DNA from 2 places in the Klebsiella sp. WP3-W18-ESBL-02 genome. Region 2 is predicted to be linked to the other one. Evidence: predicted binding sites of a transcription regulator. Region 2 holds the regulator's gene; the other holds the start of a gene.
What was found. The regulator LexA, encoded in region 2, represses DNA repair genes until DNA is damaged. The targets are predictions, from matches to a motif close to TNCTGTATGTACATACAGNA.

Region 1 (4,214 bases), 1.1 Mb from region 2:
TGACCTGAGTCGGATCGAGGCTGCCAAAGAGTTTATCCAGTAATCCACGAGAATCATGCTTCCCTGCCAGTAGCGGATCCTCGTCGTTCTCCCAGCAGTTGTTCCCACTTAATCCCATGGCATACAAAAATTGTTCCGTTAGTTGGATATAAATATCGCTGATTCCCTTAGGGTAGGATGCACCGATGTCAGAATGGGCTCCTGGCAAGCGGATCAGATTGATGCGATGGGGTATCGGTTGGAAACGCCATAGGGGTGGTAGAGGGGTCGGGTCGCTATCGATTATCGGCGCAAAAGTTTGGTTACGGGTTTCATTTGTCGCATAGAAGTGCACCAGATAATCCACGGACGACGGGATGTTCAGCATCAGAGTATGACTCTGCGCGGTGGCTACGGTATCGTAAAGCAGCGCATAAAATCTTGGGCCGGTGCTAGCAGCGGACCTTTCAGCCGTGCCAAATTGCATCGGCCACTGCTGCGTCACTAAATTCATAAAATGCCGCGCTGTTGCCGCCCCCCGACTGAATCCTGTGACAAATACACGAATATCGGTGTTGGGATTATCCAACAGCCATTTGCTTGCTTGCGCGAAAAATTCGCGCTTTGCCTGCTCGGCAACGTCAAAACTACTGGAACCCGAGATCCCGTCAAGATAATCGATACCACTGCCTTGCATGCCAACGCCACGATAATAACGATCAGCATTCACTTGCCGGGCAATTCTTGCCACCAGCGTCTCACGTTCATCTAAGGGTATCCGATCGCGATCGTTAAAGGTACCATCAAACGCCACCTTATAAATCTTGACTGGGCGATGCCCAATTGGGTACGTGATCAATGGCGCATCTATCGGCATAGCTAAAGCCTTCTCTATATCCTCCTGATCAGTGGCGCGTACTGGAACTGACCTATTACCAGAAATTAGGCTTGTACAGGCACTGAGTACAATGCAACACAGTGCCGCTATGATGAGTTTGCAGACCCGATATATTAGAGTGTTATTCATATTATTCATCCTGATGATAAAAAATCGGGTACTGCCTCTGTGCCTATATGGCCCAAAGAAAATTTAATGCCAGAATAAGGGGGCAGATTGAGTAAATATTCCTATATCTCATTGATATATTAAGTCATGTTTTATGTCGTCGGAAGAATAAAAATTATCTATGGAAAAACCATAGTATTTAAAAGCAGCTGCAGTCAGGCTGTACGCCTCTCTAAAGTTGCTGTACTGCCCGACGATGTGAAGTAGCTCGATAGGTTAGGTGGTTATGCACGGCCTGCAGGTTTGATATCAGTAACGAACAATCTACGGGAGTTTGATCATGTATCTGGACTATGAGTGGGGCAATGTGTCAGCCTATAGTCCATATTCAGCCCTCTCCCAAATCAGGATATAATCCACCCTCCATTGCGGATAACCCGCAAAAAATCCAGCCAGAAAGGTTTGGAGGCCTCAACGTTTTTCGGACTGGTGAAAATCATTTTATTTCAATATAGATACGTGGTTAATTCGAATTCTGCAGGGGCCATTTATCCTTTTTTTCTTCCGTCCTACGCGTATTGGCAAGAGTGCGAATCTGCTCACATATTGTTCGCTGTGTGATTGTCTGTATCCGAAAACAGTGATTATACTGTATGTAATTACAGTGTCTTAACGGAGGCGGTATGGAATACGAAGTGAAGCAGGCTGCAGCACGTAAAATTGCTGGTTTTCATATGGTTGGCCCCTGGGAGCAGACGGTTAAACAAGGCTTTGAGCAACTGATGATGTGGGTCGAAGGTAAACAGATCCCCGCACAAGAGTGGCTGGCGGTTTACTACGATAATCCCGACGACGTCCCGCCGGAGAAGTTGCGCTGTGATACCGCCGTCACGGTACCTGAGGGTTTTGTTATTCCGCCAAACAGCGAAGGCGTGATGATGACCGAGGTTGACGGCGGCCTGTATGCGGTGGCGCGCGCCCGCGTTATCGATCACGACTTCTCTACGCCCTGGTATCAGTTCTTTAATAGCCTGGCGCAAGATGAGGCGCATACCATGGCGCCAAAACCGTGCTTTGAGCTTTACCTGAACAACGGTGCGCAAGACGGTTACTGGGATATTGAAATGTATGTCGCGGTAGTGCCGAAGGCGTAATAAAAAACGCCAGAGCGCATGAGCGACTCTGGCGTTTAGTGCGCTGGCGGACATACGCCGTTGTCGGGATCTTAACGGAGCGCGTGGGCGATCGCGCTGAACATCAGCGAAGCCTCAAGCGGCTGAGCGCTGAAGGACGGTTCTGCCTGCGGCCACGTTGACCACTGAACGATCACCAGATTCTCCGCGCGGTTTACCATAATCATTTGCCCATAAATTCCCAGCGCCCACATAGAGCCTTTGAGAGACGTTTTTGCCGCAGGAACAACGTCGCGAGCATTAGCGGGAACTTCATTGTTCCACCATTGGTAGCCATAGATTCCCTGCGGATGTGCGGCGGAAACGGAGCCTTTTGCGGTCGTCCAGGCGGCGGAGTCCGAGACCCAGTTTTCCGGCAGTATCTGTTTGCCGTCAGGCAGGCGGCCGTTGTGTAACACGAATTCACCAAAGCGTCCCCAGTCTTCCAGCGTAGCGTTAAAGCCATGCGCGCCAACGTTGTGCTGACCTTTGGCATAAGCGTGCCATACGCCATCATTTGCCATACCGTACGGTTGCCAGATGCTTTTCTCAAGGTAGGCCGCGAGCGTCATACCGGTAGCACGTTCCAGCACGTCGCCCAGGAGCCAGGCACCGCCGGATGAGTACGACCAGACTTCACCCGCCGGATGCGCGCGCTTCAACCCGGAGACCAGCTTGCGTACGCAATCATAGGTGCCTGGATGCGCCTCGCACTGCGTCAACTGAGCGAAATCAGACTGTGGATTGGTGTAATCCTCATTCCATGCGACCCCGGAGGTATGCTGGATCAGCTGCTTCAGAGTGACACCCTCCCAGGCGGTCCCCTTTAAGTCAGGCTCATACCGTGTGACCAGATCGTTCAACGAATGAATTTTGCCTTCCTTCAGCGCAACCCCAACCAGCGTTGAAACCACCGATTTGCCCACTGAACGCGAAGTCCACAGGGTGCTATCCGTATTGCCTTCGCCTAAATATTTCCAGGCTATCTTGCCGTCTTTCAGGACCAGCATGCCGCTCACATTCTGTCGTTTAATGTAATCCTGCAAATTCCATGTTTGCCCCTTCAACTGGTAAGTGGCTTGGGTGAGCGGTTGGTTTGCCATTTGCAGGGGGGTTGCATGACCGTGGTGGAAAACATCGCCCGCGTAGTTGCGATAATCGTTACGAAAGCCGATGACGCGCTCGGCCTGATCCCAGGTGAGCATCTTTTGCGTATCCGGCAGTTGAGCGTCAAACGGTGCCGGGCAGCGGGTTAATTCCGTCCCTTCGCAGGCGGCCATGGCCGGGGCGCAAAAGAAGGCTCCGGCAACCAGACCGGCCAGCAGACAATATTGTGCAGGTGAAGATTTTTGTTTTTGATTCATAGCGTTCTCGATTTTCGTTATACCCATAGACAGGTCACCGCGCAGAGAGGTGATACGGATGCAGTATAAAAATCGGCGGACTATAATAAAAAACGCAATATGGGGGGAAAACCCCACCATAAGAGCTTAAGGAGAGAGGTGTGCCGTCATTGTCGTATTCACTTGCCCAGCTTGAAGCCTTCACCGCCGTTGCCGAATATGGCAGCCTCGTCAAGGCGGCTATCAGGCTCGGAAAAGACCGCACGACGCTACGCGATTTGATCGATCTTCTTGAGGATGGCCTGGGCTATGAACTGTTTGTTCGTCAGGGACGGTCGCTGCAGCTTACGCCTGAAGGCGAGCTGCTTCATCGTCAGGCCCATCTGCTGATTCGCCAGGCGCGGGCATTTGAGCAGTTTGCGCATCAGGTACCGGCCACCGATGTTCAGTCGCTTGAGGTCATGTACGATCCCTTCACCCCGCGCGCCTTTCTGCGGGCACTGATTGCGCAGATGGCCAAACGCAACGTGCGCTTGAGTCTGACCTGTACAACGCGTGAGCAAGGGGAGAGCGCGTTAGCAGCTGGGCAGGCCGATTTGGGTTTTTTTCAGGCCCATAATCGCAGCCTTGGTAATGAAATGGAGTGGCGCGCGCTCGGCAGCGTTGAGATGAATTTCTACGCCTCGCAGAGGCGTTTTGCCGATGTAGTGCTGC
Region 2 (4,214 bases):
CGCGCCCAGACGACGGAAAATCGGACCGGCTGGCCAGAAGTTCAGGTTGATACCGGCGGCAATATGCGGCGGCACCAGGCCCTGATGATAGAGCACGTAAGAGAGCAGCAGGTAGTCCATGTGGCTACGGTGGCAGGGCACATAGACAATTTCATGGCCGTCGTGCGCCAGCTGGCGTACGCGCTCGGCGTTATGGACGTTAATGCCCTGGTACAGACGGTTCCAGGTGAAGCTGAGGATACGGTCAGTCAGGCGAATCATCTCGTAGGAGAAGTTAGCCGCAATCTCTTCCATTAGCGCAATCGCATTCTGCTGTGCTTTTTCATGGGAGATTTTTTTGCTGCGCGCTTCATCTTCGACCGCTTTCGCAATGGCTTTCGAAGCCAGCAGCTTTTTGAACAGGTCGTGACGTGCCGGCAGGCGCGGGCCAACCGCAGCCAGGCGCTGACGGGCAAAGTGCATGCGGGCAACGCGTGCTAGCTTCTGGGCGATGATTTTATCGGTGCCGTGTTCGTCGGCCATGCGGCGCAGCGACACAGACGGCGAGAAGCGCACGAAGCTATCGCGACCAAGCCAGGAGACGGCGAAGAATTTCTGGAAGCCGTTGAGCATACGCAGCGGCGGATTTTCCTCGCCTTTTTCGCGGCCCGGAGAGCGCCCGAACATCACGGAAACCGGCACCATTTGCACATCCAGGTCCGGATTGCTGCGGTGCAGATCGAGATAGTCGTGGAACAGCTTGATCGACTCTTCCTTTGGCGTGTAGTAAGTGAACACGCGCGGGCCGCCGTGAATAAACACGTAGCGCGGCAGCAGAGTGCCGTCGATTTCCAACGGTTCAAGCGGATCGGGTAAATCATGCGCCAGGCACTGGGCGCGCAGCGTCAGCAAGTCGGCCTTAGAGTTATAAGGCAGGACGTACATAATCGGGCGCGACGTATCGAGCCCCAGTTCCTGGGCAGGTTCTGCCGGAATAGACTTGCTTTTTACCAGTACGCTTAATGGTAAATTCAGTAATTTGTAGTAAATTCGTGGCCAGCCGGACATAAACGATGTAAAGCCTCTGGTTAATCATGCAAATGCGCGGCAAGAATATCAGAAAGTCAGCAGAATTTCTGTTCTACCGCTGCATAACTCGCATTGTCATTGACGTAATAACAAAAAAGGTTCTTGAGATGGCCAATAATACCACCGGGCTCACCCGAATCATCAAAGCAGCGGGCTATTCCTGGAAAGGATTTCGCGCGGCGTGGATCAACGAAGCCGCATTCCGCCAGGAGGGCGTCGCGTCGGTGCTGGCGATTATCATCGCCTGCTGGTTGGATGTCGATGCGATTACCCGCGTGCTGCTTATCGGTTCCGTCCTGTTGGTGATGATAGTGGAAATTCTCAATAGTGCGCTGGAAGCCGTAGTCGATCGCATTGGCTCGGAGTATCACGAACTGTCCGGACGGGCAAAAGACATGGGGTCGGCGGCGGTGCTGCTGGCGATTTTTGTCGCGCTGATCACTTGGGGCATGCTGCTGTGGGCGCATTTCCACTAAAGCTGTGAAAACTGCCTGATTTCGTGCGTTTTATGGTTTCAAAATAGACACTAGCTGTATATACTCACAGCATAACTGTATATACACCCAGGGGGCGGAATGAAAGCGTTAACGACCAGGCAGCAAGAGGTGTTTGATCTCATCCGGGATCATATCAGCCAGACGGGCATGCCGCCGACGCGTGCGGAAATTGCTCAGCGCTTGGGGTTCCGTTCCCCGAACGCGGCTGAAGAGCACCTGAAAGCGCTGGCGCGTAAAGGTGTCATTGAGATTGTATCCGGCGCTTCTCGCGGTATCCGCCTGCTGGTGGAAGAAGAAGAGGGCCTGCCGCTGGTGGGCCGCGTCGCGGCGGGTGAGCCGTTGCTGGCGCAGCAGCATATCGAAGGTCATTATCAGGTCGATCCCTCGCTGTTTAAACCCAGCGCCGACTTCCTGCTTCGCGTCAGCGGCATGTCGATGAAAGACATCGGTATTATGGACGGCGACCTCCTTGCCGTGCATAAAACGCAGGACGTGCGTAACGGCCAGGTTGTGGTCGCGCGCATTGATGAAGAAGTGACGGTGAAACGCCTGAAAAAACAGGGTAACGTCGTCGAACTGCTGCCGGAAAACAGCGAATTTAAACCTATCGTGGTCGATCTGCGCCAGCAGAATTTCTCGATCGAAGGACTGGCCGTTGGCGTTATTCGCAACGGCGAATGGCTGTAACACCCGCTTTCTCATGACGGCGATACGCCCCGTATCGCCGTCTTTTTCCTTTCTGGTCGACACTCATGCCGCTACTTACCTCCGCCGATAAGGCCCTGTGGCGCCTTGCGCTACCCATGATTTTCTCCAACATTACCGTCCCGTTGCTCGGGCTGGTGGACACCGCCGTGATTGGTCATCTCGATAGCCCTGTTTATCTGGGCGGGGTGGCGATTGGCGCGACCGCGACCAGCTTCCTGTTTATGCTGCTGCTGTTTTTGCGCATGAGCACGACCGGTCTGACGGCACAGGCGTTTGGTGCGAAGGATCCGCAGGCGCTGGCTCGCGCGCTGGTGCAGCCGCTCATGCTGGCGCTGGGGGCCGGGCTGCTGATTATTCTGCTGAAAACGCCGCTGATCAATCTGGCGCTCTCCATCGTTGGCGGCAGCGGCGAGGTGCTGGAGCAGGCGCGGCGTTTTCTGACCATCCGCTGGCTCAGCGCCCCCGCGGCGCTGGCTAACCTTGTGCTGCTGGGCTGGCTGCTGGGCGTACAGTACGCTCGTGCGCCGGTTGTTTTACTGGTGGTGGGCAATGTCCTGAATATCGTGCTCGACCTATGGCTGGTGATGGGGCTGCACATGAGCGTACAGGGGGCGGCGCTGGCGACGGCGCTTGCCGAATACGCCACGCTGCTGGTCGGGCTGGTGATGGTCCGCAAGGTGCTGGTGATGCGGGGCATCAGTTGGCTGATGCTGAAAAACGCCTGGCGCGGCAACATTCGCCGTCTGCTGGCGCTGAACCGCGACATTATGCTGCGTTCCCTGCTGTTACAGCTGTGCTTTGGTGCGGTGACCGTTTTCGGTGCGCGCCTCGGCGGCGACGTGGTGGCGGTAAACGCGGTGCTGATGACCATGCTGACGTTTACAGCCTATGCGCTGGACGGCTTTGCCTACGCGGTGGAGGCCCATTCCGGGCAGGCTTTCGGGGCGCGCGATGGCAGCAAGCTGCTGGAGGTCTGGCACGCCGCATGCCGTCAGGCGGGCGTGGTCGCGCTGGCCTTTGCGCTGGTGTACGCGCTGCTGGGGCAACAGATTGTCGCGCTGTTAACGTCGCTACCTGAACTGCAGCAGCTTGCCGATCGCTATGTGCTCTGGCAGGTTGTGCTGCCGGCGATCGGCGTGTGGTGCTATTTGCTGGACGGGATGTTTATCGGCGCAACGCGCGGCGCTGAAATGCGAAACAGTATGGCGGTGGCCGCCTTAGGCTTTGCGCTAACGCTGCTGGCGCTGCCGCTGCTCGGCAACCACGGGCTGTGGCTGGCGCTGGCTGTATTCCTCGCGCTGCGCGGGCTGTCGCTGGCGTATATCTGGCGTCGCCATTGGCGAAACAATAGCTGGTTTTCCTGAGAAATGGTTAAAGATTCCGAATAGTGAAATGAACCCAGAATGACTGACTACAATTAACCTCACGCTTAGCGAAAAAGAACGTGTCTCTTTCGCTATTCACTCACTGACGATCGAGGATTCGACGATGAATAAAGACGAAATCGGCGGTAACTGGAAACAGGTTAAAGGTAAAGTGAAAGAGCAATGGGGCAAACTCACCGACGATGATATGACGGTGATCGAAGGCAAACGCGACCAGCTGGTCGGTAAAATTCAGGAACGCTACGGATACGCGAAAGATCAGGCAGAAAAAGAGGTCGACAGCTGGGATAAACGCCACAATATCCGCTGGTAACGCGCTTCTCCTGCCCGGAGTACACGGATGTACTCCCCCCGCTAATCGCTCGGTTAGCGGGCCTTTTTCTTCAACTGAATGGTATGGTCGTGATGACAGTGCTCATGCGCGCGGCAGGCTTCAACCTCGACGCAGGCAGAGCATAGGCCATGGGCCTCAATGACGTTGTGGCGTAGGGCAAAGCCCATTTTCGCCGCCAGCGTATGCATGATATCTTCCACCCCTTCTGCACACTCTTCTTTC

Region 1: the regulator LexA is predicted to act here: its motif matches at 1,633-1,652, upstream of sbmC (DNA gyrase inhibitor SbmC).

What each region holds. Positions count from the first base shown of each region.
Region 1 covers NZ_AP021972.1:3,682,567-3,686,780, reverse strand. The annotation lists gene H7R56_RS17605 (DUF2235 domain-containing protein) at 1-856, opposite strand, end outside; gene sbmC (DNA gyrase inhibitor SbmC) at 1,669-2,139, shown strand; gene H7R56_RS17595 (serine hydrolase domain-containing protein) at 2,211-3,521, opposite strand; gene H7R56_RS17590 (LysR family transcriptional regulator) at 3,662-4,214, shown strand, end outside.
Region 2 covers NZ_AP021972.1:4,762,078-4,766,291, reverse strand. The annotation lists gene plsB (glycerol-3-phosphate 1-O-acyltransferase PlsB) at 1-1,047, opposite strand, end outside; gene H7R56_RS22875 (diacylglycerol kinase) at 1,176-1,544, shown strand; gene lexA (transcriptional repressor LexA) at 1,644-2,252, shown strand; gene dinF (MATE family efflux transporter DinF) at 2,318-3,637, shown strand; gene H7R56_RS22860 (CsbD family protein) at 3,762-3,971, shown strand; gene zur (zinc uptake transcriptional repressor Zur) at 4,025-4,214, opposite strand, start outside.